3 regions of the Streptomyces sp. NPDC006655 genome follow, and region 2 is predicted to be linked to each of the others. Evidence: predicted binding sites of a transcription regulator. Region 2 holds the regulator's gene; each other region holds the start of a gene.

What was found. Region 2 encodes HrcA, which represses chaperone genes, less so after heat shock. Its sites were predicted from a motif close to TTNGCACTCNGNNNNNCNGAGTGCNAA; they were not measured.
Region 1: a site for HrcA is predicted at 2,472-2,498, ahead of groL (chaperonin GroEL). Genes of this name have one in related genera too.
Region 3: a site for HrcA is predicted at 5,607-5,633, ahead of groES (co-chaperone GroES). Genes of this name have one in related genera too.

What each region holds. Positions count from the first base shown of each region.
Region 1 covers NZ_JBEYJU010000073.1:26,370-36,585, forward strand. Annotated here, with positions in the region: SAM riboswitch class I at 1-30, shown strand, start outside; gene thrC (threonine synthase) at 49-1,332, shown strand; gene AB0958_RS32165 (MoaD/ThiS family protein) at 1,380-1,655, shown strand; gene AB0958_RS32170 (cold-shock protein) at 2,126-2,329, shown strand; gene groL (chaperonin GroEL) at 2,662-4,284, shown strand; gene AB0958_RS32180 (alpha/beta hydrolase) at 4,575-5,360, opposite strand; gene AB0958_RS32185 (NADH:flavin oxidoreductase) at 5,579-6,706, shown strand; gene AB0958_RS32190 (hypothetical protein) at 6,766-7,224, opposite strand; gene AB0958_RS32195 (carboxylesterase family protein) at 7,403-8,959, shown strand; gene AB0958_RS32200 (hypothetical protein) at 9,028-9,606, opposite strand; gene AB0958_RS32205 (hypothetical protein) at 9,692-10,216, opposite strand, start outside.
Region 2 covers NZ_JBEYJU010000006.1:76,155-86,370, reverse strand. Annotated here, with positions in the region: gene AB0958_RS05230 (S41 family peptidase) at 1-938, opposite strand, end outside; gene AB0958_RS05225 (hypothetical protein) at 985-1,548, opposite strand; gene AB0958_RS05220 (VOC family protein) at 1,624-2,016, opposite strand; gene AB0958_RS05215 (16S rRNA (uracil(1498)-N(3))-methyltransferase) at 2,067-2,825, opposite strand; gene AB0958_RS05210 (nitronate monooxygenase) at 2,822-3,940, opposite strand; gene dnaJ (molecular chaperone DnaJ) at 4,018-5,154, opposite strand; gene hrcA (heat-inducible transcriptional repressor HrcA) at 5,155-6,171, opposite strand; gene AB0958_RS05195 (MBL fold metallo-hydrolase) at 6,346-7,068, shown strand; gene AB0958_RS05190 (DUF3097 domain-containing protein) at 7,103-7,918, shown strand; gene hemW (radical SAM family heme chaperone HemW) at 8,062-9,294, opposite strand; gene AB0958_RS05180 (SpoIIE family protein phosphatase) at 9,374-10,216, opposite strand, start outside.
Region 3 covers NZ_JBEYJU010000111.1:5,269-15,484, forward strand. Annotated here, with positions in the region: gene AB0958_RS38250 (LysR family transcriptional regulator) at 1-905, opposite strand, end outside; gene AB0958_RS38255 (MOSC domain-containing protein) at 985-1,653, shown strand; gene AB0958_RS38260 (SDR family oxidoreductase) at 1,751-2,524, shown strand; gene AB0958_RS38265 (ester cyclase) at 2,594-3,301, shown strand; gene groL (chaperonin GroEL) at 3,389-5,014, opposite strand; gene groES (co-chaperone GroES) at 5,152-5,460, opposite strand; gene AB0958_RS38280 (polysaccharide deacetylase family protein) at 5,676-6,479, opposite strand; gene AB0958_RS38285 (polysaccharide deacetylase family protein) at 6,476-7,396, opposite strand; gene AB0958_RS38290 (class I SAM-dependent methyltransferase) at 7,487-8,656, shown strand; gene AB0958_RS38295 (RNA polymerase sigma factor) at 8,765-10,027, opposite strand; gene AB0958_RS38300 (YciI family protein) at 10,071-10,216, opposite strand, start outside.

The DNA.
Region 1 (10,216 bases), on a different contig from region 2:
CGGCGAGATGCGTCGTGAGGAAGATGAGGAGAAAGGGCCTCGCCTCACATGGCTGCGCAGACTGTTGCAACCGATTCCCCGGAGACCGTAGACCTCGGCCCCGCCACCGCGCTGTCCTGCCGGGAGTGCGGCCACCGCGTGCCGCTCGGCCCGGTGTTCGCCTGCGAGGAGTGTTTCGGCCCGCTGGAGATCGCGTACGACTTCTCGGGCTACGACACCGAGGAGCTCCGCAAGCGGATCGAGGCGGGACCCGCGAACATCTGGCGCTACGCGCCGCTGCTGCCGGTCCCCGCGGACGTGGCGACCAAGCCGAACATCAACCCGGGCTGGACCAAGCTCGTCCAGGCCGACAACCTGGCCAAGGAGCTCGGCGTCACCGGCGGGCTGTACGTGAAGGACGACTCGGGCAACCCGACGCACTCCTTCAAGGACCGCGTCGTCGCCCAGGCCGTCGAGGCCGCCCGTGCCTTCGGCTACACCACGCTCTCCTGCTCCTCCACCGGCAACCTGGCCGGCGCCGTCGGGGCCGCCGCGGCCCGGGCCGGCTTCCGCTCCTGCGTGTTCATCCCGCACGACCTGGAGCAGGGCAAGGTCGTCATGGCCGCGATCTACGGCGGCGAGCTCGTCGGCATCGAGGGCAACTACGACGACGTGAACCGCTTCTGCTCCGAGCTGATCGGCGACCCGGCCGGCGAGGGCTGGGGCTTCGTCAACGTCAACCTGCGGCCGTACTACGCCGAGGGCTCCAAGACGCTCGCGTACGAGATCTGCGAGCAGCTCGGCTGGCGGCTCCCGGACCAGCTGGTCGTCCCGATCGCCTCCGGCTCCCAGCTCACGAAGATCGACAAGGGGTTGCAGGAGCTGATCAAGCTCGGACTCGTCGAGGACAAGCCGTACAAGATCTTCGGTGCGCAGGCGGAGGGCTGCTCGCCGGTGTCGACCGCGTACAAGGCGGGGCACGACGTGGTGCGGCCGCAGAAGCCGAACACCATCGCCAAGTCCCTCGCCATCGGCAACCCGGCCGACGGCCCGTACGTCCTCGACATCGCCCGGCGCACCGGCGGCGCGGTGGAGGACGTCGACGACGAGCAGGTCGTCGACGCCATCAAGCTGCTCGCGCGGACCGAGGGCATCTTCGCCGAGACCGCGGGCGGGGTGACGGTCGGCGTCACCCGGAAGCTCATCGAGAACGGGCTCATCGATCCGGCGAAGTCGATCGTCGTCCTCAACACGGGTGACGGACTGAAGACGCTGGACGCGGTGGCGGGTACGGGACTCACCGCGACCATCCGCCCGAATCTCGAGTCTTTCCACGAGGCCGGGCTCGCCTGAGCCGACCGCAGAAAACCAGGGCGTTGCCCGGACCGGAGGTCTAGACAGTGAGCGTCACCGTTCGCATCCCCACCATCCTGCGTACCTACACCGGCGGCCGGGCCGAGGTCGCCGCGGAAGGCGCCAACCTCGGCGAGGTCATCGCCGACCTGGAGAAGAACCACACCGGGATCGCCGCCCGCGTCCTCGACGACCAGGGCAAGCTGCGCCGGTTCGTCAATGTGTACGTCAATGACGACGACGTGCGATTCGAGCAGGGTCTGGAGACGGTCACGCCGGACGGCGCCGGCGTCTCCATCATCCCGGCCGTCGCCGGCGGCTGAGCCCCCCGGCCCGCCTGACCTGATGGCCGAATGACCGAACATTACCTTCGGTAACAGGCATCACCGGTTGTGAATGGGATTGCCCCCTCCGCGAGAGAAGCGGAGGGGGCAATTCTGTGTGGTTGAGCGCGGTACAGTTGGGGAACACGGTCCCGATCACCGGGGCGCGGGCCCTGTTATTGGATACCGCGGGCCTGCCAAGAAGTAGCCAAAGTGTGCGGGTCATATGCGGCTTTCGTGGCTTTTATGGGGCCCGACTTGCCCTGAATTCGACCGAATTCTCGCTACATTCCGGACCCTTCCCACCCAGAATTCTCGTCCGATTGACCTGTTGCAGACGGCAGTTGGACAGATACATTCAGCCGCGGTCGACGCGTTCCGGCGCACGCCCCCAACCAATGGGGGGTGAGGTCTGACCCGGATCCGCGAAGTGTGGATCTGTGCAAGGGCCAGTAATAGGGGAGTTAGGCATGGCTCAGGGCACCGTCAAATGGTTCAACGCGGAGAAGGGGTACGGCTTCATCGCGGTCGACGGTGGTGCGGACGTGTTCGTCCACTACAGCGCGATTCAGATGGACGGCTACCGCACCCTGGAAGAGGGCCAGCGGGTCGAGTTCGAGATCTCGCAGGGCCAGAAGGGCCCGCAGGCCGACATGGTTCGCGTCACCGCCTGAAACGGCACACACCAGGAAGGGCCCGCTCCCGTCGGGGGGCGGGCCCTTCGCCGTGCCCCGGAGGGCGCCGCCCTGTGCCCCCGGAGGTCGCCGCCCGGGTGTTCGCGGGCGGCTGAGCGCGCCGCCCGATACCCGGGAGGCGCTTGCACTCGCCTAGGCCGAGTGCTAATCATTGCGTTAGCACTCTGAAGGTGAGAGTGACAAAGAAGGACCGGGTCGGTGAGGCCCGCAGGCCGGGTGGGGCAAGGAACCCACGGGTCGGCGAGCCGTCCGTCGCGGGCGCGGGCGCGGTCCTCGAAGACTCACCCCCAGTCCTGGAGGGACCACTTCACATGGCCAAGATCATCGCGTTCGACGAGGAGGCGCGGCGCGGCCTCGAGCGCGGCATGAACCAGCTCGCGGACGCCGTCAAGGTGACGCTCGGCCCCAAGGGCCGCAACGTCGTCCTCGAGAAGAAGTGGGGCGCCCCCACGATCACCAACGATGGTGTCTCCATCGCCAAGGAGATCGAGCTCGAGGACCCGTACGAGAAGATCGGCGCCGAGCTGGTCAAGGAAGTCGCCAAGAAGACGGACGACGTCGCCGGTGACGGTACGACCACCGCGACCGTTCTCGCCCAGGCCCTGGTCAAGGAGGGCCTGCGCAACGTAGCCGCCGGCGCCAACCCGATGGCCCTCAAGCGCGGTATCGAGAAGGCCGTCGAGGCCGTCTCCGGTGCCCTGCTCGAGCAGGCCAAGGATGTCGAGACCAAGGAGCAGATCGCCTCCACGGCCTCCATCTCCGCCGCCGACACCCAGATCGGCGAGCTCATCGCCGAGGCGATGGACAAGGTCGGCAAGGAAGGCGTCATCACCGTCGAGGAGTCCCAGACCTTCGGTCTGGAGCTGGAGCTCACCGAGGGTATGCGCTTCGACAAGGGCTACATCTCGGCGTACTTCGCCACCGACATGGAGCGTATGGAGGCGTCCCTCGACGACCCGTACATCCTGATCGCCAACTCCAAGATCGGCTCCGTCAAGGACCTGCTCCCGCTCCTGGAGAAGGTCATGCAGTCGGGCAAGCCGCTGCTGATCATCGCCGAGGACGTCGAGGGCGAGGCCCTGTCGACCCTGGTCGTCAACAAGATCCGCGGCACCTTCAAGTCCGTCGCCGTCAAGGCCCCGGGCTTCGGCGACCGCCGCAAGGCGATGCTGAACGACATCGCCATCCTCACCGGCGGCGAGGTCATCTCCGAGGAGGTCGGTCTCAAGCTCGAGAACACGACCCTCGACCTGCTGGGCCGCGCCCGCAAGGTCGTCATCACCAAGGACGAGACCACCATCGTCGACGGCGCCGGCTCCACCGAGCAGGTGCAGGGCCGGGTCAACCAGATCCGCGCCGAGATCGAGCAGTCCGACTCGGACTACGACCGCGAGAAGCTCCAGGAGCGCCTGGCCAAGCTCGCCGGTGGCGTCGCCGTCATCAAGGCCGGTGCCGCGACCGAGGTCGAGCTCAAGGAGCGCAAGCACCGCATCGAGGACGCCGTGCGCAACGCGAAGGCGGCCGTCGAGGAGGGCATCGTCGCCGGTGGTGGCGTGGCCCTGCTCCAGGCCTCCCAGGTCTTCGAGAAGCTGGAGCTGGAGGGTGACGAGGCGACCGGCGCGCAGGCCGTGAAGCTCGCCCTGGAGGCCCCGCTCAAGCAGATCGCCGTCAACGCCGGCCTCGAGGGTGGCGTCGTGGTGGAGAAGGTCCGCAACCTCACCCCGGGTCACGGCCTGAACGCCGCGACCGGTGAGTACGTCGACCTGGTCGCCGAGGGCATCATCGACCCGGCGAAGGTGACGCGTTCCGCCCTGCAGAACGCCGCCTCCATCGCCGCGCTGTTCCTCACCACCGAGGCCGTCATCGCCGACAAGCCGGAGAAGGCCGCCGCGGCCGCCCCGGGCGGCATGCCGGGCGGTGACATGGACTTCTGAGCCTGACGGCTCGGCAGCTCCCGCGCAGCACCGAGGGCGGCGCCCCCTGTTCGACAGGGGGTGCCGCCCTTCGCCGTACCCGGGCCCGGCCCCAAGCCCCTGACAGGCGGGGAGCGGGTCCCGAGCCGCGGGGCGCTCGGCGGGCGAGGGCTGGTGTGTCCGGCCGCGGGGCGGGGGTGCCGTGGCCGGGCGGTCGCTGCCGCGGCGGACGGCGCGGTGGGGTGCCTCCTGGCCGGAGGCTGGGGGAGGCCGGTGACCGACGAGTGTCCCGCGGGCGGTCCCGGCAGCCCTCAACGGGCGAGGAACGGGCCCAGTGCCGCGATGAGTTCGGTGGGTGCGTCCAGTGCGATCAGGTGCGCGGCGGTGGGGAACTCGACCAGCGTGGCGCCGGGGATCCCGGCGGCGTAGTGGCGGGCGATGTCCTGGAAGTCGGTGACGTCGAGCTTGCCGATCCCCACCAGGGTGGGCACGCGGATGCCGGCGAGATCGCCGGTCGTGGGGCCCTGGGAGTACTCGCCCACCACGTCCTGGTTCACCAGCGACGTGCGCAGCGGGCCGCGGAGCCGGTCGGCCAGTCCGTCGGCGACGTCGTCCCAGCCGCGGGCCGGCCCGCGCAGCCACATGTCCAGGTTCACGCCGACGGCGGTGTCCAGGTCGCCCGCGGCCAGCGCCGCCGTCTCGGCCTCGTCGTACGCGATCATCTCCGCGGACCAGTCGTACCGCGGCCACGGCGGGGCGAGCAGCGCCAGCGAGTGCACCCGGTCCGGGTGGGTGAGCGTGAAGTCCACGGCCACCCGGCCGCCCCAGGACGCGCCCACCAGCCGGACCCGGTCGAGGCCGAGGTGGTCCAGGAGGCGGCGCAGGTCGTCGCTCTCGCCGAACGGTCCGCTCGGCGGCGCGGACTCGCCGAAGCCGCGCAGGTCGTACCGGACGACCGTGTGCCGTTCGGCGAGGGCGGGTGCGACCGCGTCCCACATGCGGTGATCCGCCACGCCGGCGTGCACGAGCACGACGGGCGGTCCGTCACCGGTGACGGAGTAGGAGAGGTGGCCGAGTTCGTCGGTGAGTGTCTGCATCCGCAGATGCTCGCAGCGCCCCGGCGGGGGCCGCCACCCGATAAGCCTCCCCCGGTGGTGGCGGGGGTCACACCGCTTCGCCGCCGGGAGCGGGAATGCGCGGGGGCGGACGGATCGTTGTGCACGACGCGTATTCGATGCGCGTGCACATACCGGCTGGTCAATGAACCCGACGTATACGACTCGGGTACCCGACCCACTCACGAGGAGCCCCCCACGTGACCGTCACCACGCCCCCCGCCTCCCGCGCGGCGGAGATCCTCTCCCGCCCCATCGTCCTGAACGGGCTCACGGTCCCCAACCGGATCGTGATGGCGCCCATGACCCGCCAGTTCAGCCCCGGCGGCATCCCCGGCGAGGACGTGGTCTCGTACTACGCCCGCCGGGCCGCCGCCGGTGTCGGTCTGATCGTCACCGAGGGGACGTACGTCGGCCACGACTCGGCCGGCGACAGCAGCCGTGTCCCGCGGTTCCACGGCGAGGAGCAGCTGGCGGGCTGGGCGAAGGTCGCCGAGGGCGTGCACGCGGCCGGCGGCACGATCGTCCCGCAGCTGTGGCACATCGGCATGGTCCGCAAGCAGGGCCGGCCGCCGTTCGCGGACGCCCCCGCCGTCGGCCCCTCCGGCATCCGCCTGGACGGCACCGAGGGCGAGGGCAAGGAGATGACCCGGCAGGACCTGGACGACGTGATCGCCGCGTTCGCCGAGGCCGCGGCCGCCGCCGAGCGCATCGGCTTCGACGGGGTCGAGCTGCACGGCGCCCACGGCTACCTGCTCGACCAGTTCCTGTGGGCGGGCACCAACCGCCGTGCCGACGCGTACGGCGGCGACCCGGTGGCCCGTACGAAGTTCGCCGCCGAGATCGTCGCCGCGGTCCGCGCGTCGGTTTCCGCCACCTTCCCGGTCATCTTCCGCTTCTCGCAGTGGAAGTCCGACAACTACGACGCCCGCCTCGCCGAGACCCCCGAGGAGCTGGAGGCGATCCTCACGCCGCTGGCCGCCGCCGGCGCCGACGTCTTCCACGCCTCCACCCGGCGCTACTGGCTCCCCGAGTTCGAGGGCTCCGACCTCAACCTGGCCGGCTGGACCAAGAAGCTCACCGGCAGGCCCACCATCACCGTCGGCTCGGTCGGCCTCGACGGCGACTTCATCAAGGGCTTCATGGGCGAGGGCTCCCCGGTCAGGGGCATCGACGACCTCCTCGACAGCCTGGAGCGCGAGGAGTACGACATGGTCGCCGTCGGCCGCGCCCTCCTCCAGGACCCCGAGTGGGCGTCGAAGGTCCTCGCCGGCAGGACGGACGAGCTGAAGCCGTACGACGCGGCGGCCCTGAAGTCGCTGAGCTGAGCTGAGCCGCTTCCGAGCCGAGCCGAGCGGGTCGGGTCGGCGGGCGGAGACGTGCGTGATCACCGGAACATGGTCATGACCAGCGCGACCACTCCCTGCACCAGCAGGGAGAGGACGCCGAAGAGCAGGGCCCAGATCCGCGCTGTCTCCGCCCCCAGGCGCCGGTGCCACGCCCAGCCCCAGCCGCCGACGGCGGCCGACACGGGGATGAGGGCCAGTACGACGTGGCCCGCCACGGCCAACGGCACCACGTCGAGCACCAGCAGCAGCACCAGCCCGGCCCGGACACCGCGTGCCCCGCGCGTCTCGGGCCGGCCGACGCGCATCGCGCCGTAGACGATCGTGTGGAGGACGGCGACGAGGGTGCAGGTGGTGGCCACGCCCAGGGCCTCGTCACCCAGTGCTGCCAGGAAGTCCCACCGCAGCAGTCCGTCCACGAGATTGTTGAACACGGGGAAGGCCAGCACTCCGAGCGTGATCAGGAGCGAGACACGCAACTGCTGGGCGAGGCCGGTCATCGGTGGTGCTCCGGTCGACGGCTGACGGGGGAACGAGACATCGCAGCCCGTGAACTGGCCGAAAATCGCCGTACCGGGTGTGGCGGATTCTACGCACCGGTCGCGGATACCGGCACTTGTGCGCAGTGCCGTGCGTTCCACCGGTGACCAGCAGCCGCCGAGGTGAGAGCGAGCGACCATGACCGCCAGTGAAACCCGGACGCCGGCCCCCGCGGCCGCCGAGGGCCCCGTCGTGCGGACGGCCGCCGGTGCCGTGCGCGGACTCCAGGAGGACGGACTGGCGGTCTTCCGGGGCATCCCGTTCGCCGAACCCCCGGTGGGGGAGGCGCGGTTCGCGGCGCCCCGGCCGGTCCGCTCCTGGGACGGCACCCGCGAGGCGTACGCCTTCGGCCCGCCGCCCCCGCAGGACCTGGGCATCCAGGGGCGCACGGGCGTACTGGAGGCCCCCGAGGGCGACGACTGGCTGACGGTGAACGTGTGGACGCCCGACCCGGACCCGGCCGCCCGCCGCCCGGTGATGGTGTGGATCTACGGCGGCGCGTACAAGCTGGGCCACTCCGGCAGCCCCGGCTACGACGCGCGGCGCATCGCCCGCGAGGGCGACGTCGTCGTGGTCACCCTCAACTACCGCGTCGGCATGGAGGGTTTCGCCCACATCGAGGGAGCGCCCGCCAACCGCGGCCTGCTGGACCAGGTGGCGGCCCTGGAGTGGGTACGGGAGAACGTCACGGCGTTCGGCGGCGACCCCGACCGGGTCACGGTCTTCGGCGAGTCCGCGGGCGCCGGGTCGGTGGCCTCGCTCCTCGCGATGCCGAGGGCGTGCGGCCTGTTCCGGCGGGCGATCGCGCAGAGCGTCCCGGGCACCTTCTTCTCCGCCGAGCTGGCCGAGGACATCGGCAGGGCCCTCGCGGCCGAGGCCGGACTGCGCCCCACGGTGGCCGACCTGGCGACGACCGACCCGCGCCGGCTGCCGGAGGCCGGGCAGGCGCTGGGCGCCAAGATGGCCCAGTACGTGGACCGGTGGGGCCGGATCGCGCCGACGGTCACCCCGTTCTCCCCGGTGGTCGACGGGGACGTGCTGCCCAGCACCCCCTGGGAGGCACTCGCCTCCGGCGCCGCCCGCGACGTGGACCTGCTCGTCGGCCACAACCGCGACGAGTTCCGCCTCTTCCTCGTCCTGGCCGGCATGCACGGCAGGATCACGGAGGAGCAGGCGACCGGCGCACTGCGCCTGTTCGGACCGGACGGCGAGGCGGGCGAGCGGGCCTACCGCGCGGCCCACCCCGACGCGTCACCCACCGCGCTGTACGAACAGGTGCAGACGGACTGGCTGTTCGCGATGCCGTCGCTGCGCCTCGCGGAGGCCCAGACCGCGGGCGGCGGCCGGACCCACCTCTACGAACTGACCTGGAGCGCCCCCGGCAGCGGCGGGGTCCTGGGCGCCTGCCACGGCCTGGACATCCCCCTCCTCTTCGGTACCTTCGAGGCGGACCTCGCCAACCTCCTCTGGGCGGGCGCCGACGTCACCGCCGAGGCCGAGACCCTCTCCGCCCGTTTCCGCACCGCGTGGACGGCGTTCGCGAGGACCGGGGACCCGGGCTGGCCGGCGTACGACACCCGGACCCGCGCCACCCAGCTCATGGACGCGACCCCGACGGTCACGGCGTACCCGGAGGAGCGGACGAGGCGGCTCTGGGAGGGGTACGAGTTCACCCCGTCCCCCCTGCTCGGCTGACCCGCACCGGCCGCCGGCCCGGCTCACATGGGCGGGTCCGCGGCCGAGGCGTCGGCGGGACGCCCGGGTCAGAGGTTGCCGAGGGGCTCGACGTCGACGTGGACGGGGTTGCCCCAGACCCTCAGCACCTCGTAGTCGGTGAACTCGTGCACCAGCCGGTAGGCCATCGCGGGCCGGGACCCGCGGCGCTGGGCGGCGAGGTACAGCTCGGCCTCCTGCCGGTCGCGCCGGGGGGTGCCGCACAGCTCCCACTCCCGCCCGTTCCACGCCTCCGGCAGCCAGCGCTGCTGCGGCTGCGGCCGGTCGGCGCGCACCCCGTACCGGGACATGGACGGCCCCGCGGCCTCTCCCGCCCCGGTGGGCCGGGGCCCACCGGCGAACTCCGACCGCCGGGCGGCCCGCCGCCGCGTCTCGCACAGCAGGCACAGATCAGGGGCACTCTTGTCCACGGGGCCCTGCGGGTGCTCGGCGCACCGGGTGGTGGGGGCGGGGGCGCCGACACTCTCCTCCAGCAGGTCGAGGGCGCGCCGCAGGTCGTCCTTGACCTCGTACAGCTTGGCGTCGGGCGTGTCGCCGGTCAGCGCGTCCCCGTGCTCCCCGAGCACGCGAAGGGCCCGGCCGAGGGCGGTGAGCTGGGCGTGGTTCATGGAACCAGGGTTGCACAGGGGGCCGACAGCGCCGCCCGAAAGCCGGGGCAGGTCCGGCGGCCGATCCTCTCGGCGGTCTCTGTGCTCATCTCTGCGCCGTTGCTGATCGGCGCCCGTTCATCGCGCCACGGATCTCAGCGGCGCGAGAGCGGACCTCCGAAGGTGGGAGGGGTGTGTGGGGGCTGCTGGGGGCGCGTTCGCCTCGGCATGCGCCGCACGTGCCGCCGGCCAGGGCCTCCGGGCGGCCCGGGACGCCGCACTTTGCGCATTCCAGAATGCGCAGCGGCGGCCGGGCGAGGGCGGCCGGGGCCGGTTCGGGCGGGAGCTTGTCGGTGAGGCGCTTGCGGAGGAGGGCGGCCGGGTGGTGGACGGGCGAGGGGAGGCCGCCGGTCAGGGCCTGGCGTACGTACTCGTCGGTGGAACCACGGGCGAACCACTCCGTGAGCAGTGGCGCGAGGGCGGCGCAGTCGGCCTGGGAGAGGGAGAGGGCCGGGGCGGTGCGGCCGAGGGCGGCCAGGAGGATGTGCGCGCGGGAGCGGGTGGGGCGGGCCCGGTCGGGAGGCTGCTCCGGCTCCGGTACGGCGCCTCGCGTGAACGCCGCCCACCAGTC
Region 2 (10,216 bases):
GTGTGGTCGGGCGAGGCGGAACCGAACCAGCGGGCCGCGTCGACCGGGTACGGCTGCCGGTCCACCCGCTGCCCGCCGAGCCGGACGTCCAGCGGGCGCGGCTCGGCGCCCTCCAGGTCGTCCAGGAGCCAGAGTTCACCGGCCGAGGCGTAGACGACCCGGGTGCCGTCGCTCGCCGCGTGCCGGGCGTAGAAGCCTCCCCCACTCTCGGCTTCGCTCGAGCGGGAGGTGCCCCCAAGGGGAGTGTGCCTGCGCAGGTCGGAGCCGTCGGCCAGGGAGGAGTACAACGCCCCGGTGCCCTCGTGGTCGGAGAGGAACGCGAGCCGGTCGCCGACCCATTCGGGGTACTCCAGGTTCCCGTCGAGTTCGGCGTGCAGCCGTACGAACTCGCCGTCGCCGTCCCGGTCGATCCACAGCTTCCCGGCCGTACCGCCCCGGTACCGCTTCCACCAGGCCGCCTCGCGGCCCATCGGCGCGGACAGCAGCACGGTGGCGGGCCCGTGGGCCACATGCCCGACCGGGCCGTACGGAAGGACGGTGGACGGTCCGCCGTCGAGCGGGACCGCGTGGGCCCAGCTGCGCCGGAGGCTGGACTGACCGTAGGTGGTGATCGCGAGGACCCGTCCGTCGTCGGTCCAGCCGCGCACCTGGGTACGGGAACTCCCCCAGTGCGTCAGGCGGGTCGAGGGACCGCCGTCGACGGGAGCGACGTGGATCTCGGGGGCGCCGTCGCGGGTGGAGGTCCAGGCGACCGTGGTGCCGTCGGGCGAGATGCGCGGCAGGGTCACCGGCACGTTGTCGGCGCTGACCCGCCAGGCCCGGCCGCCGTCGAGGGGCGCGAGCCACACGTCGTCCTCAGCGGTGAAGGCGATCAGATCGCCGTGGACGTGGGGAAATCGGAGGTAGGACCGCGGTCCTGTCGCTGCACCCTGAGTCACCCGCTCAGCCTATGCAGCGGGGTCCGTCCGCCGGGGCCGATTTCGATCACTTTCCCTGCACGGGCCAGCAGGTGGGGTCACCCTGGCACCAGATCGTCCTCGTCACGGTCACGGTGGGGCCGGGCCGCTGCCCGTAGGTGGGGGGCCGGTAGGTGCTGTACGCGGGGCCGGGCGTGGCGTCGCAGTTCCCGAGGCCGTTCACCCGGAACCACTCCTTGCCGCCGACCTTCGCGACGAGGTCGCCGCGCACACAGGCACCGCTGACCGCCTTGGTGACCCGGCCGGTGACGGTGATCGGCCGCCCGTCCTTGGTCCTGCCCTTGCAGTCGACGGAGACGACGGTGGTCTCGGACGCCGAGGGCGTCCTCGTCGCCGAGCCGGACGCGCCCGCCGTGCCGTAGCTGCCGGTGCAGGTGAGCCAACTGACGTCGACGTGCTGCCGTTTCAGCTCGGCGGTGGCCGTCTGGTCGGTGGTGTAGGCGACGGTCGCGGTGTTCAGGTCGCTCGGCCGACAGCCCACCAGGACGCCCGCGGCGACCACCGTGAGCCCCGCCACGGCCGCCGCCCTGCTGCCGCGCGGCCGGCGCCGAATCCGCCTCAAAGCCCCCATGGAGGGCAGCCTGCCACCGTCCCGGCCGTGGCGGTAGGGGGCTTACGGCCACTCAGTTGTTCGCAGCCGTCACCCTCAGGTGCGCAGCAGCAGCCACTCCTGGAGCTCCACCAGGTTCCCCTCCGGGTCCTTCAGGTGGGCGACCCGCATCCGCTGCGTCATCGGCGCCGGCCCGTGCACCAGGACCGCACCGCGTGAGGTGATCTGCTCGCAGTAGGCGTCCAGGTCGTCGACGCGCAGCACCACCAGCGAGCGGTGCCCGGTCGCCGCGTCCCCCAGTTCGTCCAGTGTCTCGGCCATCATCGCCCGGTCCTGCAGGGCGATCCCCGCGGACCCGGCGTGCGGACTGAACTTCTCGTACGGCCCCTCGCTCGCCGCCGACTGCGGCTTCAGCCCGAGCACGTCGGAGTAGAAGCGGTAGCAGGCGGCGAAGTCGGTGACCAGGAGCCGGACTTGGGCGAGTTCCACGGCGCGTTCCCCCAGGAGGTCGTGCGGGTGCGGTGCGGCTGTCGTGCGGGTCAGGACCACCGGCCGGTGCGGCCCAGCAGCAGGGCCGCGGCCGCGGTGCCGGCGGTCGACGTACGCATCACCGTAGGCCCCAGGGTGTACGCCCGCGCACCCGCCTCCTCGAACAGCGCCAACTCGTCCCGGGCCACGCCCCCTTCGGGCCCGACGACCAGCACGATCTCGCCCTCGGCGGGCAGTTCGGCGGTGGCGAGCGGCGCACTGTCGTGCTCGAAGTCGGAGTGGAGCACGGCGGCGAAGGCGGCGCCGGCGAGCAGCGCCGCGACCTGCTTGGTGGACGCCGTGTCCGCGACCTCGGGGAAGCGCACCCGGCGGGACTGCTTGCCGGCCTCGCGGGCGGTCGCCCGCCACTTGGCGAGCGACCTGAGCCCCCGGTCGCCCTTCCACTGGGTGATGCACCGGGCGGCCTGCCAGGGCACGATCGCGTCGACGCCGACCTCGGTCATGGTCTCCACGGCGACCTCCCCGCGGTCGCCCTTGGGCAGCGCCTGCACCACGGTGATCCGGGGCGCGGGCGCGGGCTCCTCGGTCACCGTGCCCAGGCGCACCACGAGCCGGTCCTTGCCCTCGGCGGCGACCACCTCGCACACGGCGTGGCGTCCGGCGCCGTCGGTGAGCACGACCTCCTCGCCGGCCTCCAGCCGCTTCACGGAGACCGCGTGCCGCCCCTCGGGGCCGTCCAGGACGTACTGGCCGCCGCCCTCCGCGAGGTCCGCGGGGAACCGCTCGACGACGAACACGGGCGCTGTCATCGCCCCTCCTCCTTGGTCGACAACGCTGTCGACGCGGCCGCGAGTTCCTCCGCGAGGGTCTCCACGAGCCGGCCGGCGGGCAGCTCCCGGGCCAGCCGGTGGCCCTGCCCGGCCCACAGCGCCATGCCCTGCGCGTCCCCGGCCCGGGCGGCGGCCTTGCGCAGCGGGGCGGTGAGGTGGTGGACCTCCGGGTAGGCGGCGGGCGCGTACGGGCCGTGCTCGCGCAGGAAACGGTTGACCAGGCCGCGGGCGGGCCGCCCGGAGAACGCCCGGGTCAGCTCGGTCCGCGTGAACAGCGGATCGGTCAGCGCCTGCTTGTGCAGGTCGGGGGCGCCGGACTCGGGGGTGGCCAGGAAGGCCGTGCCCAGCTGGGCGGCGCTCGCGCCCGCCGCGAGCACGGCCGCGATCTGGCTGCCGCGCATGATCCCGCCCGCGGCGACCACGGGCAGGCTCACGGTCTCCCGGATCTGGGCGACCAGGGCGAGCAGCCCGATCCCGGAGCCGTCGTTCTCGGGGACGTCCCGGTGGGTGCCCTGGTGACCGCCGGCCTCGACGCCCTGCGCGATCACCGCGTCCGCACCGGCCCGCTCGACGGCGAGGGCCTCCTCGGCCGTGGTCGCGGTGACGAGGGTGAAGGTGCCGGCCCGGCGCAGGGAGTCCAGGGCCTCGCGGCTCGGCACACCGAAGTGGAAGGAGGCCACCGCCACCGGGTTGTCGAGGAGGACGGCGAGTTTCGCGTCGTACCCGTCGTCCCGGCCGCTGTCCGGGTCACCGAGCTCGGTCCGGTACCAGGCGGCCTCACCGGCCAGCTGGTGCGCGTAGAGGTCCACGGCCCCAGAAGGGGGCGCGGCGTTGGCCGCTCCGGTGGAGCCGGTGCTTGCACCGGGGTACTCGGGCTGCGGCATGAAGAGGTTCACGCCGAAGGGACGGCCGGTCAGTCCCCGCAGTTGTTTGATCTCCTGGTACATCCCGTCGGCGGTCTTGTACCCGGCGGCCAGGAACCCCAGGCCGCCCGCCTCGGACACGGCGGCGGCGAGCTGCGGACCCGAGGCGCCGCCCGCCATGGGGGCCTGCACGATCGGAAAGCGGCAGAGATCGGTCAGTGCGGAGGACATGACGGCATGTTGTCACGTCCTCCGAACAAGACCGAATCGGCCGCCGCATTGGCACATGCCAGGAATGTCGCGGCCCGTCAGCGCCCGTTGAACGCGTCCTTCAGCCGGCTGAACAATCCCTGCTGCCCCGGCTGGAACTGCCCCGTCGGCCGCTCCTCTCCGCGCAGCTTCGCCAGCTCCCGCAGCAGCCGCTCCTGCTCCGGGTCGAGCTTGGTGGGAGTCGTCACCTCCACGTGGACGATCAGGTCGCCCCGGCCGCCGCCCCGCAGGTGCGTGACCCCGCGGCCGTGCAGCGGGATCGACTGCCCGGACTGCGTGCCCGGCCGGATGTCGACCTCCTCCAGCCCGTCCAGCGTCTCCAGCGGCACCTTCGTACCGAGGGACGCCGCCGTCATCGGGATGGTCACCGTGCAGTGCAGGTCGTCCCCGCGCCGCTGGAACGTGGAGTGCGGCAGCTCGTGGATCTCGACGTACAGGTCACCGGCGGGTCCGCCGCCCGGGCCGACCTCGCCCTCTCCGGCGAGCTGGATCCGGGTGCCGTTGTCGACACCCGCCGGGATCTTCACGGTCAGCGTCCGCCGCGACCGTACCCGTCCGTCACCGGCGCACTCGGGGCACGGCGTCGGCACGACCGTCCCGAAGCCCTGGCACTGCGGGCACGGCCGCGAGGTCATGACCTGGCCCAGGAACGACCGCGTCACCTGCGAGACCTCACCGCGGCCCCGGCACATGTCACACGTCTGGGCGGTGGTGCCCGGCGCCGCGCCCTCACCGTTGCAGGTGTTGCAGACGACCGCCGTGTCGACCTGGATGTCCTTGGTCGTGCCGAAGGCCGCCTCGTCGAGCTCGACCTCGATCCGGATCATCGCGTCCTGGCCGCGCCGCGTCCGCGACCTCGGACCGCGCTGCGACGCCGTGCCGAAGAACGCGTCCATGATGTCCGAGAAGTTCCCGAACCCGCCGGCGCCGAAGCCGCCCGCGCCCCCGCCGCCGCTCTGCGACAGCGGGTCCCCGCCGAGGTCGTAGACCTGCTTCTTCTGCGGGTCGGAGAGCACCTCGTAGGCGGCGTTGATCTCCTTGAACCGCTCCTGGGTCTTCGGATCCGGGTTGACGTCCGGGTGCAGCTCGCGCGCGAGCCGGCGGAAGGCCTTCTTGATCTCTTCCTGCGACGCGTCGCGGCGCACGCCGAGAACGGCGTAGTAGTCCGTGGCCACTTACGACTCCGCCAGGATCTGTCCGACGTACCGTGCCACCGCTCTTACCGCTCCCATCGTTCCCGGGTAATCCATGCGGGTCGGTCCGACCACGCCGAGCTTGGCGAGTGCCTCGCCGCCCGAACCGTAACCGACCGACACCACGGACGTGGAGTTGAGTCCCTCGTGGGCGTTCTCGTGACCGATGCGCACGGTCATGCCCGAATCCCCCGCCTCGCCCATGAGCTTGAGGAGCACCACGTGCTCCTCAAGAGCCTCCAGGACGGGCCGGATCATGAGGGGAAAGTCATGTCCGAAGCGGGTGAGATTGGCGGTACCGCCGATCACCAGCCGCTCCTCGTTCTCCTCGACGAGCGTCTCCAGCAGGGTGGAGAGCACCGCCGCGACCGTACCGCGGTCCTCGGCCTCGAAGGCGTCCGGCAGGTCCTCCACCAGCCGGGGCACGTCCGAGAACCGGCGGCCCGCGACCCGGCTGTTCAGCCGCGCCCGCAGATCCGCCAGGGACGCCTCCCCGAACGGCGCCGGACAGTCGACCAGCCGCTGCTCGACCCGCCCGGTGTCCGTGATCAGCACCAGCATCAGCCGCGCGGGGGCGAGCGCGAGCAGTTCCACGTGCCGCACGGTCGACCGCGTCAGCGACGGGTACTGCACCACGGCCACCTGCCGCGTCAGCTGGGCCAGCAGCCGGACCGTCCGCGCCACGACGTCGTCGAGGTCGACGGCGCCGTCGAGGAAGTTCTGGATGGCCCGCCGCTCGGGCGCGGTCATCGGCTTGACACCGGCCAGCTTGTCGACGAACAGCCGGTAGCCCTTGTCGGTGGGGATCCGCCCCGCACTGGTGTGCGGCTGGGCGATGTACCCCTCGTCCTCCAGGGCGGCCATGTCGTTGCGGACGGTCGCCGGCGAGACACCGAGGTTGTGCCGTTCGGTCAGCGCCTTCGAACCCACCGGCTCCTCGGTGCCGACGTAGTCCTGGACGATGGCGCGCAACACCTGGAGCCTGCGTTCACTCAGCATCCCGCGCCACACCTCCAGAAAGTCGTCCCCGCGGCCTTTCGGGTCTTTCGTCTGGCACTCTGCGAGCCCGAGTGCCAGCGTCCCCGGCCCAGTGTACGGCCGTCGGGTACCGACTGGGCAAGGTCGGTACGGGGACGGTACGGACCCGCCGCGTTCTGCGGCTAGCGTCGCGGTATGACGGTGACTTGGGAAGAGCTGGGCTGGGAGCGGCTGGCCGAAGGGGTCGGCCGGTGCCGGCTGCCCGGCTGGGACTGCACGGCGGGGCTGGTCCTCGGGGCGGGTACGGCCCTCATGGTGGACGCCGGGTCGAGCCTCGCGGAGGGCGCGCGGTTGCGCACCCAGGCGCAGGCGCTCGCCGACCGCCGTGTGACCCATCTCGCGCTCACCCATCCCCATTTCGATCACGTCCTCGGGGCGGCGGCGTTCGCGGGCGCGGACCTGTACGCGGCGGTGGGCGCGGAGGCCGTCCTCGCCCACGACCGTGAGGGGCTGCGCCTGGACGCGGTACGGGGCGGCCTGCCCGCCTCGGAGGCCGAGGACGCGGCGGACGCCCTGCCCGCGCCCCGCCACCCGGTCTCCGGCGAGTGGACCCTCGACCTGGGCGGCGGCCGCCAGGCCCTGCTCGCCAACGTGGGCCCCGGCCACACCGCCCACGACCTCGTGGTCCTCGTCCCCGGCGACCCCGAGGTGGTGTTCTGCGGCGACCTCGTGGAGGAGTCCGGCGACCCGCAGGCCGGCCCCGACGCCGTACCCGCGCGCTGGCCCGCGGCCCTGGACCGCCTGCTGGCCCTCGGAGGTGACCGCGCCCTGTACGTCCCCGGTCACGGAGCGGTGGTCGACGCGGCGTTCGTACGGGCCCAACGCGACGCCCTGGCGGCGCGTTTCGGCGTGTCGTAGGCACACCCGACCCGCTTCTCCTATCGTCATCCGAATGCGCCAGTACTCCGCCGACCTGACCCCGCCGTGGAAGAAGCCGAAGCCGGTGCCCGAGGTGGCCGCCGAACCCGGCCTGGTGGTGGAGGAACCCGGCACGGGCTTCTGCGGCGCGGTGATCCGCTGCGAGGCGGGCACGGTCACCCTGGAGGACCGCTTCGGCAAGCACCGCGTCTTCCCGCTGGAGCCGCGCGGCTTCCTCCTGGAGGGCCGGGTGGTCACCCTCGTACGGCCCTCCGCCGGGGGCCCGGCACGCCCCTCCCGTACCGCCTCCGGCTCGGTCGCGGTCCCCGGCGCCCGCGCGCGTGTCGCCCGCGCGGGCCGCATCTACGTGGAGGGCCGCCACGACGCGGAACTGGTCGAGAAGGTGTGGGGCGACGACCTGCGCATCGAGGGCGTGGTCGTGGAGTACCTGGGGGGCGTCGACGACCTGCCGTCGATCGTGACCGAATTCGCACCGGGCCCGGACGCCCGGCTGGGGGTGCTCGTGGACCACCTGGTGCCGGGCACGAAGGAGTGGCGCATCGCCCAGTCGGTGACCGGGGAGCACGCCCTGGTGGTCGGCCACCCGTACATCGACATCTGGGAGGCGGTGAAACCGGCGTCCCTGGGGATCGACGCCTGGCCCCGCGTCCCGCACGGCCAGGACTGGAAGACGGGCGTGTGCCGGGCGCTGGGCTGGCCCTCGGACAACACGGGCGCGGTGTGGCAGGCGATCCTCGCGCGCGTGGGCTCCTACAAGGACCTGGAGCCGGAACTGCTGGGACGCGTGGAGGAACTGATCGACTTCGTCACGGGCGGCGGTGGGGCCTGACGTCGGCAGCGGTGGGGCCTGACCTCCGCAGCGGTGGGGCCCGACGTCGGCAGCGGTGGGGCCTGACCTCGGCAGCGGTGAGGCCCGACGTCGGCAGCGGTGGGGCCCGACCTCGGCAGCGGTGGGGCCTGACGTCCTCCCGCTCAGTCCACCAGGTCCCGCACCACCGCGTCCGCCAGCAACCGGCCCCGCAGCGTCAGCACCGCCCGCCCCGCGTCGTACGCACCGCTCTCCAGCAGCCCCTCCCCCAGCGCCCGCCGCGCCGCCGCCAGCCCCTCCTCCTTCAGCAGCGCCAGCGGCACCCCGTCCCGCAGCCGCAGCTCCAGCAGGATCCGCTCCACCCGCCGGTCCTCGTCCGACAGGACCTCGCGTCCGGCCCCCGGCGACCGCCCCGCCGCCAGCGCCGCCGCGTACGCCCCCGGATGCTTGACGTTCCACCAGCGCACCCCGCCCACGTGCGAGTGCGCACCCGGCCCGGCGCCCCACCAGTCGGCGCCCCGCCAGTACAGCTCGTTGTGCAGGCAGCGGCCCGCTTCCGAGGTCGCCCAGTTGGACACCTCGTACCAGTCGAAACCCGCCCCTGACAGCACCGACTCGGCGATCAGGTACCGGTCGGCGTGCACGTCGTCGTCGGTCATCGGCACCTCGCCCCGGCGGATCCGCCGCGCCAGCTGCGTGCCCTCCTCGACGATCAGCGCGTACGCCGACACATGGTCGGGGCCGGCTCCGATCGCCGCGTCCAGGGAGGCCCGCCAGTCGTCGTCGGACTCGCCGGGCGTGCCGTAGATCAGGTCCAGGTTGACGTGCTCGAACCCGGCCGCGCGGGCCTCGGCCACGCACGCCTCGGGACGGCCGGGCGTGTGCGTACGGTCCAGTACCCGCAGGACGTGCCGCCGCGCGCTCTGCATGCCGAAGGAGATCCGGTTGAAGCCGCCCTCCCGCAGGGCCGCCAGATACGCCGGGTCGACGGACTCCGGGTTCGCCTCCGTGGTGACCTCCGCGTCCGCCGCGAGCCCGAACTCGTCCCGGATCGCGCCCAGCATCCGCACGAGATCACCGGCGGCCAGCAACGTCGGCGTACCGCCCCCGACGAACACGGTCCGCACCTCGCGTGGGTCGTCCCCGAGGACCTTCCTGGCCAGCCTGACCTCGTCGGCCACCGTGTCCGCGTAGTTGTCGCGGGAGGCGAGCACCCCACCGGTGCCGCGCAGCTCGGTCGCCGTGTAGGTGTTGAAGTCGCAGTAGCCGCAGCGGGTCGCGCAGTACGGGACGTGCAGGTAGAACCCGAGGGGGCGGCCGGCGGCGCCGGCCAGCGCGGACGCCGGGAGCGCGCCGTCGTCCGGGACCGGCTCGCCGTCGGGAAGTGCGGAAGGCATGTCCCCCATTGTCCCGTACTCGCCGCGTACGGATGTCCGTGCACGCGCGCGTGCCCGGACGGCGCCGGTCACCGCGCCGTCACTGCGCCTGGAGCACCAGCAGCGCCAGGTCGTCCTCGGGCTGGCCACCGCCGAACTCGTGGACGAGCCGCCTGATCCGCTCGGCGATCAGCTCGGCGCTCAGCCCCGCGCAGCCGGCCAGCGCCCGGGCGAGCCCGTCCCCGTCGTCGAACTGCCGGGAACCGGAGCGACGCTCCGTGACCCCGTCCGTCACGCACAGCAGGCTGTCGCCCGGCGCGAGCTCGATCGTCTCGCTGGTGTACGTCTCGTCCTCGACGACCCCGAGCAGCGTCTGCGGCCGGGCCGCGGTGCGCACCCGGCCGTCGGGGCCGAGCAGCAACGGCAGCGGATGCCCGGCGGAGGCGAGGGTGCAGCGCACACCGCCGCCTTCGAGGGGGATCAGTTCGCCGTACAGCAGGGACAGGAACCGGGTCTGCGGGCCATCGCCGGGCGGCAGGTGGCCACCGGCGGCGACCAGGGCCCGGGCGGCGGCGTCGGCTGCCTCGGTGGCGTCGTCGAGGAGCAGCTGGTTGAGCCGGTCCAGGACGTCGGCGACCCGGTAGCCCTCACGGGCGAGCAGACGCAGCCAGGGCCGCGCCAGGCCGATGACGACGGCCGCCTCGGGCCCCTTGCCCTGGACGTCGCCCACGGCGAAGCACCAGCGGCCGTCGCTCGCCGGGAAGAGGTCGTAGAAGTCGCCGCTGGGGCCGCCCTTGTCGCAGGGCTCGTAGACGAGCGCGCTGGCGACGCCCGGGATCTCGGCGACCGCCCCGGGCAGCAGCCCCCGCTGCAGGACGGCGCTGATGGTGGCCTGCCGGGCGTACTGGCGTGCCGCGCCGATGGCCAGGGCGACCCGGCGGCC
Region 3 (10,216 bases), on a different contig from region 2:
GCCCGCCGGGCCGCCCGGCCCAGTTGCTCCAGCGTCGCCGCCACCGCCGGAACCTGTGCCAGGTCGGGCAGGGTGAGAGCGACGATCTCCCGCCGCACCGCCGGCTCCAGCGCCACCGTGCGCACGCCCCTCGGCCGTACCGACTCGATCGCCAGCCGGGGCAGTACGGCCACGCCCAGACCCGCGCCCACCAGGCCGACCACGGCCGGGTAGTCGTCCGTGGCGAAATCGATCCGCGGGGTGAAGCCCGCGCTCTCGCACGCCTGGACGAGCTGACCCCGGCAACGCGGGCAGCCCGCGATCCAGGACTCGTCGGCGAGCTCCCCGAGGGCGACGGACTCCGCGCGGACCAGCCGGTGCCCCTCGGGCACCAGGCCGACGAGACGGTCCACGAGCAGCGGCCGTACCACCAGGTCGGCCCACTCCTCGGCACCCCCCGCGTCCGGCCCGCCCTCGTAGCGGAAGGCCAGCGCGATGTCGCAGTCGCCCTCGCGCAGCAGGTCCACCGACTTCGGCGGCTCGGCCTCCTCCAGGGAGACCCGCGTGCCGGGGTGGGCGGCGCGCAGGGCGGCGAGGGCGGTGGGGACCAGGGTGGAGCTGCCGCTCGGGAAGGAGACCAGCCGGACCCGGCCGGCCCGCAGACCGGCGATCGCGGCGACCTCCTCCTCGGCGGCGGTGAGCCCGGCGAGGATCCCGGAGGCGTGCCGCACCAGGGCCTCGCCGGCCTGGGTGAGGCGCATCTCGCGGCCGTTGCGCACCAGCAGCGGGGTGCCGACGGAAGTCTCCAGGGCCTTCATCTGCTGGCTGACGGCGGGCTGGGTGCAGCCCAGCTCACGGCCGGCCGCCGAGAAGGAGCCGGTGGTGGCGACGGCGCGCAGGACGCGGAGATGACGTGCTTCGATCACCCTTCGAGCATAAGGCGGTCTTGGGCATCGCCCCCGATAACGCGTCGACACTTTGAGGGCCGTCCCTTAACGTCGGAGCATGCAGCTTCTCTCGGTGAACCTCGGCCGCCCGACGCCGTCGCCCCACACGGACCAGGTGGACGGCGTGACCGGTATCGACAAGCGGCCCGTGGACGGGCCGGTGCGGGTGGCGGCGCCCGGACCGAAGGGCGTCGGGGGCAGCGGCCTGGCCGGGGACGCGGTGTGCGAGCTGCGCCATCACGGCGGTGACGACCAGGCGGTGTACGCGTTCGCACGGGAGGACCTCGACGACTGGGAGCGGGAGCTCGGCCGCACCCTGGGCAACGGCTGTTTCGGGGAGAACCTCACGACAGCCGGACTGAACGTGTCCGGCGCGCTGATCGGCGAGCGCTGGCGGATCGGCTCCCAGGTCGTGCTGGAGGTCACCTCCGGACGCGTCCCGTGCCGCACCTTCCAGGGCCATCTGGGCGAACGGGGATGGGTGAAGAGGTTCACGCGGAAGGGTGCGACCGGTGCCTACCTCCGGGTGATCGAACCGGGCGAGATCAGGGTCGGCGACCCGATCGAGATCGTGCATCTGCCGGACCACGGGGTGACGGCGGCGATGGAGTTCCGTGCCACCACCACCGAGCGGGAGCTGCTGCCGCGGCTGCTCGCGGCCGGTGCGGCGCTGCACCCGGAGGCGCTGGCGCGGGCGCGGAAGTACGTGGCGGCGGAGACCGGCTGAGACGCCGTCACGCCCGGCGCGTTCACCGGCGCTTCACCGTTCGGGAGAGCTGGTGCGCACAGCGGATCCCGCCGGTCCGGGTCACTACCCTTGGGCCATGACAACGGCTCTGATTACGGGATCGACCGCGGGGATCGGTGCCGCGTTCGCGCGGCGGCTGGCGGCGGACGGGCACAACCTCGTCCTGGTGGCGCGGGACACCAAACGGCTGCGCGAACAGGCGACCGAGCTGCACGACCGGCACGGCATCGAGGCGGAGGTGCTCACCGCCGACCTCGCCGAGGACGCCGGCATCGAGTCGGTCGCCGCCCGGCTCGGCGACCGCAGGAACCCGGTCGACCTGCTGGTCAACAACGCCGGGTTCGGCAACAAGGGCCGGTATCTGGACGTCTCGATGGCCGACGAGCTGCGCATGCTCAAGGTGCACTGCGAGGCGGTGCTGCGGCTGACGTCGGCGGCGGCCGAGGCGATGCGCGAGCGCGGGCGCGGCGGTGTCGTCAACGTGGCGTCGGTGGCCGCGTTCGTGCCGCGCGGTACGTACGGCGCCTCCAAGGCATGGGTCGTGCAGTTCACCCAGGGCGCGGCGCGCGACCTGGCGGGGACCGGGGTGCGTCTGATGGCGCTGGCGCCCGGGTTCGTGCGTACGGAGTTCCATGAGCGGGCCGGGATGGGCACGGACAACATCCCCGGCTGGATGTGGCTGGACGCCGACAAGCTGGTCGCGGCGGCCCTCGCCGACCTCGCCCGCGGCAAGACGCTGTCGATCCCGGACCCTCGCTACAAGGTGCTGACGGGCCTCGCGAAGGTGGCCCCCCGCGGCCTGGTGGGCGGCATCAGCTCGAAGACGGGACGCAAGTACGGGCCGCAGTAGGAGCGGACGGCCGGGCGGTGGGAAAATGGCGGTGACGGTACCGGACCCAGGGGGGCCGGAGGCGGCGGTATGACGTTCATGCAGGTCATCGAGTGCAGGACCAGCCGGTTCGAGGAGATGGACCGGCTGTTGGACCGATGGGTCGAGCAGACCAAGGGGAAGCGGACGGCGACGCACGCGGTGGTCGGCACGGACCGCTCGGACGCGTCGCACGTCGTCGAGATCGTGGAGTTCCCGTCGTACGAGGAGGCGATGCGGAACTCGCGGCTTCCGGAGACCGACAAGGTCTTCCACGAGCTGCTGGCGCTGTGCGACCAGATGCCGAAGTTCACCGATCTGGACGTGGTGCGCGACGAGCGGATGTACGCCGACACCGCGCGGCGGTTCTTCGAGACGATCGCCGCGGCCGGTCCGCTGGCTCCGCTGGACGGCCTGGTCGCCGAGAACTACCACGGTCACGATCCGGCCGACGACCAGGACACCATCGGCATGGACGCGCTGCGGCGCGAGCTCGGGACATGGCGCGACGCCTTCGACTTCAGGTTCCTGATCGAGGACCAGATCGCTCAGGAGGACCGGGTGTGCAGCCGGTGGATCCTGGCGGGGGTGCAGAAGGGCGAGTTCCTGGGACTGCCGAACACCGGACGGCGGATCGCCATGACCGGCACCACGGTGCACCGCTTCGACGCCGGCGGGAAGATCGCCGAGGGCTGGTGGCAGTACGACCGGCTCGGTCTGATGGGCCGGCTCGGAGCTCTGGACGCGCTGGAGAACTGAGCCCACAGTGAAAGCCCGCGAGGGGCGAAGCCCCCGCTCCCGGCGGACGACCGGGGGCGGGGGCTTCAGGAAGCGCTGAGGCGGTGCTCAGTGGGCGTGGCCGTGGGAGTGGCCGGCCGCCGCGGGCTCCTCCTCTTCCTTCTTCTCGACGACCAGGGTCTCGGTCGTGAGGAGGAGGGAGGCGATGGAGGCGGCGTTCTCCAGGGCGGAGCGGGTGACCTTGACCGGGTCGATGACGCCGGCCTTGACCAGGTCGCCGTACTCGCCGGTGGCGGCGTTGAAGCCGTGGCCCTTCTCGAGCTCGGCGACCTTGGAGGTGATGACGTAACCCTCGAGGCCGGCGTTCTCGGCGATCCAGCGCAGCGGCTCGACGACGGCGCGACGGACGACGGCCACACCGGTCGCCTCGTCACCCGTCTTGCCGAGGCCGTCCTCCAGCACCTTCGCGGCGTGGACGAGCGCGGAGCCACCACCGGAGACGATGCCCTCCTCGACCGCGGCGCGGGTCGCGGAGATGGCGTCCTCCAGACGGTGCTTCTTCTCCTTCAGCTCCACCTCGGTGGCGGCGCCGACCTTGATCACGCACACGCCGCCGGCCAGCTTCGCGAGGCGCTCCTGGAGCTTCTCGCGGTCCCAGTCGGAGTCGGTGTTCTCGATCTCGGCCTTGATCTGGGCCACGCGGCCCTGGACGGCGGCGGAGTCGCCGGCGCCGTCGACGACCGTGGTGTCGTCCTTGGTGACGGTGACGCGGCGGGCGGAGCCGAGCACGTCCAGGCCGACCTGGTCGAGCTTGAGGCCGACCTCCTCGGAGATGACCGTGGCGCCGGTGAGGATCGCCAGGTCCTGGAGCATCGCCTTGCGGCGGTCACCGAAGCCGGGGGCCTTGACCGCGACCGCGTTGAAGGTGCCGCGGATCTTGTTCACCACGAGGGTGGACAGGGCCTCGCCGTCGACGTCCTCGGCGATGATCAGCAGCGGCTTCGAGGCGTTGGCCTGGATGACCTTCTCGAGCAGCGGCAGCAGGTCCGCGATGGAGGAGATCTTGCCCTGGTTGATGAGGATGTAGGGGTCCTCCAGGACCGCCTCCATGCGCTCCTGGTCCGTCACGAAGTACGGCGACAGGTAGCCCTTGTCGAAGGCCATGCCCTCGGTGAAGTCCAGCTCCAGACCGAAGGTGTTGGACTCCTCGACGGTGATGACACCGTCCTTGCCGACCTTGTCCATCGCCTCGGCGATGAGCTCGCCGACCTGCTGGTCCTGGGCGGACAGCGCGGCGACGGCGGCGATGTCGGACTTCTCGTCGATCGGGCGGGCCGACGCGAGCAGGTCCTCGGAGACGGCGGCGACGGCGGCGTCGATGCCCTTCTTCAGGGCGGCCGGGGAGGCACCGGCGGCGACGTTCTTCAGGCCCTCGCGGACCAGCGCCTGGGCCAGCACGGTGGCGGTGGTCGTACCGTCACCCGCGATGTCGTTGGTCTTGGTCGCCACCTCCTTCACCAGCTGCGCGCCGAGGTTCTCGTACGGGTCGTCGAGCTCGACCTCACGGGCGATCGTGACACCGTCGTTGGTGATGGTGGGGGCGCCGAACTTCTTGTCGATGACGACGTTGCGGCCCTTGGGGCCGATCGTCACCTTCACCGTGTCGGCAAGCTTGTTGACGCCGCGCTCAAGGGCGCGACGGGCGTCCTCGTCGAACTTCAGGATCTTCGCCATGGCAGCGGGAGCCCTCTCGGAATTCTCGGGTGAACAAGACTGCGCCCCGGGCGCCCGGCTTCTTAAAGGATCGCGGGAACCAGGGGCGCAGCTTCAAACGGATTCAAGCGGAGTGCTTGAGGTGGTAAGTCGCAGGCTTACTTCTCGATGATCGCGAGCACGTCGCGAGCCGAGAGGACGAGGTACTCGTCGCCGTTGTACTTCACCTCGGTGCCGCCGTACTTGCTGTAGAGCACGACGTCGCCGACCTTGACGTCGAGCGGCAGGCGCTCGCCGTTCTCGAAACGGCCCGGGCCCACGGCGAGGACGGCGCCCTCCTGGGGCTTCTCCTTCGCGGTGTCCGGGATGACCAGGCCGGAGGCCGTGGTCTGCTCGGCGTCGAGCGGCTGGACCACGATGCGGTCCTCAAGCGGCTTGATGGCAACCTTGGAGCTGGCGGTCGTCACGATCCGACCTCCCCCTTCGGAGATCTCACGGGGTTAACTGTCTGAGGTGGCGACCAGGTGGATCCGTCGTCGCGGGTGCCGGACCTGCCCGTCGCGTTGTTGGCACTCTCATCTGCCGAGTGCCAGAGCCGAGACTATGACCGCGATTAGCACTCGGTCAAGCGGAGTGCCAATGACGTCCGGCGCGGCGTCGTAAATTCGACGTCTCGCGCCCTTCAGAGGTAGTCCTCCAGCCGTCCCACCGTCAGGCCGCTCGCCTGGACCCGGCGCAGCAGCCGGGCCGTGCGCTCCCTCAGGGCCGGCCCCATGGCCTCGTCGGGGCCCACCAGGATGATGTCGCCGGGACGCAGCTGCCTGTCCTTGCTCCGGTAGGTGATGCCGTCCGGGGTCATCGCCGCCCGCCACAGGACCACCGCCGTCACCCCGCAGTCGGCCGCCGCGCGCAGGGTGGTGCGGTCGTAGGTGCCGTAGGGCGGGCGGAAGAGGCGGGGGCGGATGCCGAAGCGGGACTTCAGCTTCTCCTGCTGGCCGCAGATCTCGGCGCGCTGGCCGGCGTAGGGCAGGCCGGGCATGGCCGGGTGGTCGAGGGTGTGGTTCTGGACGCTGGCGCCGACGGACTGGAGGCGGGCGAAGTGGCCGTAGCCGGGGCCGACCACGCTGTCCGTGAGGAACAGGCTGACCGGGAGGCGCAGTTCGCGGACCATGTCCACGAAGCGGGGGTCCTTCTCGGCGCCGTCGTCGTAGGTGAGGAAGACGACCCGGTCGGTGGTGGCGACGTGGTCGACGACCGGGGGCAGGGCCGCCCGGAAGGAGAGCGGGTGGGACGGGGGGCGCGGGGCCGGGGAGAGCGGGGCGCTCAGGCCCCAGCGGCGGTACGGCTGGGCGCCGGCCGGGCCGTGCGGCCGTACCCGGTCGGCCGCTTTCCTGCCCAGCCGTTCGATGGGGTCGACGGACGGCGCGCAGGCCGCCAGGAGGAGGGCGGCGGTCAGCAACGCGGCCGTCGCCCTCGGTCGGCTCACAGGTAGTCCTCCAGGCGCGCCACCGCGTAGCCGTCCCGGGTGACCTTGTTCAGAAAGCGGCGCATGTCGTCGACCATCGTGCCGTCCCAGTCGTCCCGGCCCCGGAAGTGGGTGAGCACGATGTCGCCGGGGTGCAGGCTGCGGTCCCACTCGCGGTACTCCCAGTGGTCGACGAACACCTCCTCGTCCCAGATCGGCGCGTACTTGATGCCGCAGGCCTTGGCGGCGCGCAGGGTGTCGCCGTTGTAGTTGCCGTAGGGCGGGCGGAAGACCGTCGGCGCCCTGCCGAACTGCTTCTTCATGATCGTCTGCATGCCGCAGATCTCGTGCTTCTGCTCGTCGTAGGACAGACCCGGCAGGTAGGGGTGGGTCAGGGTGTGGTTGTTGAGGGTGTGGCCCTCGGCCTGCATGGTGCGGAAGAACCCGTAGTCGTCCTTGACCAGGTAGTTGCTGAGGAACGCCGAGTACGGGATCTTCAGCTCGCTCATCATCCGCAGGAAGTCCGGGTCCTTGTTGGCGCCGTCGTCGATGGTGAGGAAGACGACCTTCTGCCGGGTCGGGATCGTGGTGAAGACCGGCGGCAGGTCGTCCTCCACCTGGCCGTCCACCTCGAATCCGTCGCGAGCGGTGATCCTCGGCTTGTGCGTCGGCGGGGCCGGGGGCCGCAGCGGGACCGCGTCCAGGCCCCAGCGCCGGGCGGCGGCGACCAGGGCGGCGTGGGAGTCGGGGGCGGGGGCGGGGGCCGCCGGGTGGGCCTGCCGGCCGGCGGCGGGGCGGACGTCGGGGCTCTCCCCGGTCCCGGCGCAGCCGCACACGACGGCACCGGCGCAGAGGGCGAATACGGAGAGCAGGACCGCGCTCGTCCGCCCTCCACCCCTCTTCGACCTATTTTTGTCATTTTGTACGACTGCTCGCATGGCGTCGGATCCTTCCAGGCCCCCGCCCGGAACCGGGGCAGACACCGCCGTCGGAGGCGAACCATCCACCGACTGGCCGACAATGACCCGGTGAACGACCTCCTCTCCCCCCTCCTCACCCCCGAGGGCCGTGCCCTCCTCGACGAGGTCCGCGGCACCGCGCCCGCCGACGAACTCGCGGTGGCCACCCGGTTGCGCCGCGGGCACCCGGCCGAGCTGGTGTCGGCGGCGCTCGCGCAGGCACGGCTGCGGCAGCGGGCGGCGGCGAAGTTCGGGGACGCGGACGCGGAGCGCATGTTCTTCACCCCGAACGGGGTCGAGCAGTCGACGCGGGCGAGTGTCGCGTCGTACCGGGCCCGGCGGCTGACGGCGCTCGGGGTGACCTCGGTCGCCGACCTGTGCTGCGGGATCGGGGGGGACGCGATCGCCCTCGCGCGGGCCGGGATCCGGGTGCTCGCCGTGGACCGGGACCCGGTGACGGCGGCCACCGCCCGCGCCAACGCCGAGGCGCTCGGGCTCGCGGACCTGATCGAGGTCCGGGAGGCCGACGTCACGGAGGTGGACACGGCCGGCTGTGACGCCGTGTTCGTCGACCCGGGCCGCCGCGGCGGGCGTGGCCGCATCTTCGACCCGGAGGCGTACTCGCCGCCGCTGTCCTGGGCTGTCGCGGCGGCCTCGACGGCGCGGGTGGCGGCGTTGAAGATCGCCCCCGGCGTCCCGCACGAGGCGGTGCCGGCGGACGCCGAGGCCGAGTGGATCTCGGACGCGGGTGACGTGAAGGAGGCGGTCCTGTGGTTCGGGACGGAGCCGGGGGCGGTGCGCGCCACCCTCCTGCCCGGCCCGCGCACCCTGCTCGGGCGCGGCCTCCCCGACCCCGCCGTCCGTCCCGTCGGCCGCTACCTGTACGAGCCCGACGGCGCCGTCATCCGTGCCCACCTGGTCGCCGAGGTGGCCGCGGACCTGGACGGCGGCCTGGTCGACCCGACGATCGCGTACGTCACGGCCGACGAACTCCGTGCCACCGACTACGCGACGCCGTACGAGATCACCGACCGGCTCCCCTTCAACGTGAAGAAGCTGAAGGCGCTGCTGCGGGAGCGCGAGGTGGGGAACCTGACCGTGAAGAAGCGCGGGTCGGCCGTGGAGCCGGAGGAGCTGCGCAGGAAGGTCAAGCCGCAGGGCCCGAACGCGGCGACCGTGTTCCTGACCCGGGTGGCGGGAGCCCCGACCATGCTGCTGGGCCGACCGGTGCGGTCCTGAGCGGTGTGCCGCGATTGCCGTCGAGCGTCCACCGCACCGTCGTGGCTGGTCGCGCAGTTCCCCGCGCCCCTGAAGGGGCGCGGGGGGTACCCCCCGGCCGAAGGCCGGCTAGCGCCCTCGTGCCCGTCGCAGCAGCAGCTCGCGTTCACGCTCGTTGCGGGCCAGGTCCGCCGCGCGTTCGAACTCCGTACGGGCCTCGGTCGTGCGGCCGAGGCGGGCGAGCAGGTCGCCGCGCACGCTCGGCAGCAGGTGGTAGTCGCGCAGGGCGGGTTCGGCCGTCAGCGCGTCCACGATCGCGAGGGCCTGCTCCGGACCCTCCGCCATCGACACGGCCACCGCGCGGTTCAGCTCGACGACCGGGGACGGGGACCGGGCGGCGAGCAGCCGGTACAGGGTGGCGATGGCCGGCCAGTCGGTCTCCTCGTAGGTGTACGCGTGCGCGTGGCAGGCCGCGATGGCCGCCTGGAGGGCGTACGGGCCGGGAGCGCCCGTCGCGGTGGCGTCCGCGCGGGCCAGGGCCCGGATGCCGCGCGCGATGAGCATGCGGTTCCAGCGGCGGCGGTTCTGGTCCCTGAGCAGGACCGGCGCGCCGTCGGGTCCGGTGCGGGCGGCGGCCCGGGAGGACTGGAACTCCAGGAGCGCGGTCAGGGCGTGCACCTCCGGCTCCTTCGGCATCAGGCCGGACAGCACACGGGCCAGCCGCAGCGCGTCCTCGCACAGCGAAGGGCGCAGCCAGTCGTCGCCCGCCGTGGCCGCGTACCCCTCGTTGTAGATCAGGTAGATGACGTCCAGGACCGAGCCGAGCCGGGCCTCGCGGTCGGGTCCGTACGGCACCTCGAAGGCGACGTTCTTCGTCGCCAGGGTGCGCTTGGCACGGACGACGCGCTGGGCGACCGTCGGCTCGGGGACGAGGAAGGCACGGGCGATCTCGGCCGTGCTCAGGCCGCCGAGCAGGCGCAGGGTGAGAGCCGTGCGGGCCTCGGGCGACAGCACGGGGTGGCAGGCGGTGAAGACCAGGCGGAGCAGGTCGTCGTCGATGTCGTCCGGGTCGGCGGGCTCCTCGGGCGGGACGGCGGTCTGCGCGCCGCGGCCGATCTCCGCGAGCTTGCGGGCGTAGTTCTCGCGGCGCCGGACCAGGTCGACGGCGCGGTGGCGGGCGGTGGCCATGAGCCAGGCGCCCGGGTTGTCGGGCACGCCGTCCCGGGGCCACTGCTCCAGGGCCGCGACCAGCGCGTCCTGGGCCAGCTCCTCCGCGATGCCGACGTCCCGGACGATCCGGGCGGCGCCGGCGATCACGCGGGGCGACTCCAGCCGGAAGACGGTCTCGATGGCGTGGCGGGCGTCGGCCTCGGCGGGGGGCTGTGTGCTCACAGCCCCCCATGCAACACCCACCGCCGGTCGTACGCCAGGACGGTCAGCCCTCGGCGATCTCCCGCACCTCGCAGGTCACCGTCCAGAACTCCTCGTGGACCTTCAGGAACCGCTTGGTCCACTCCAGGGCCTCGGCCTTGTCCTTGCACTGCATGATCGCGTAGCCGCCGACGACCTCCTTGGACTCGG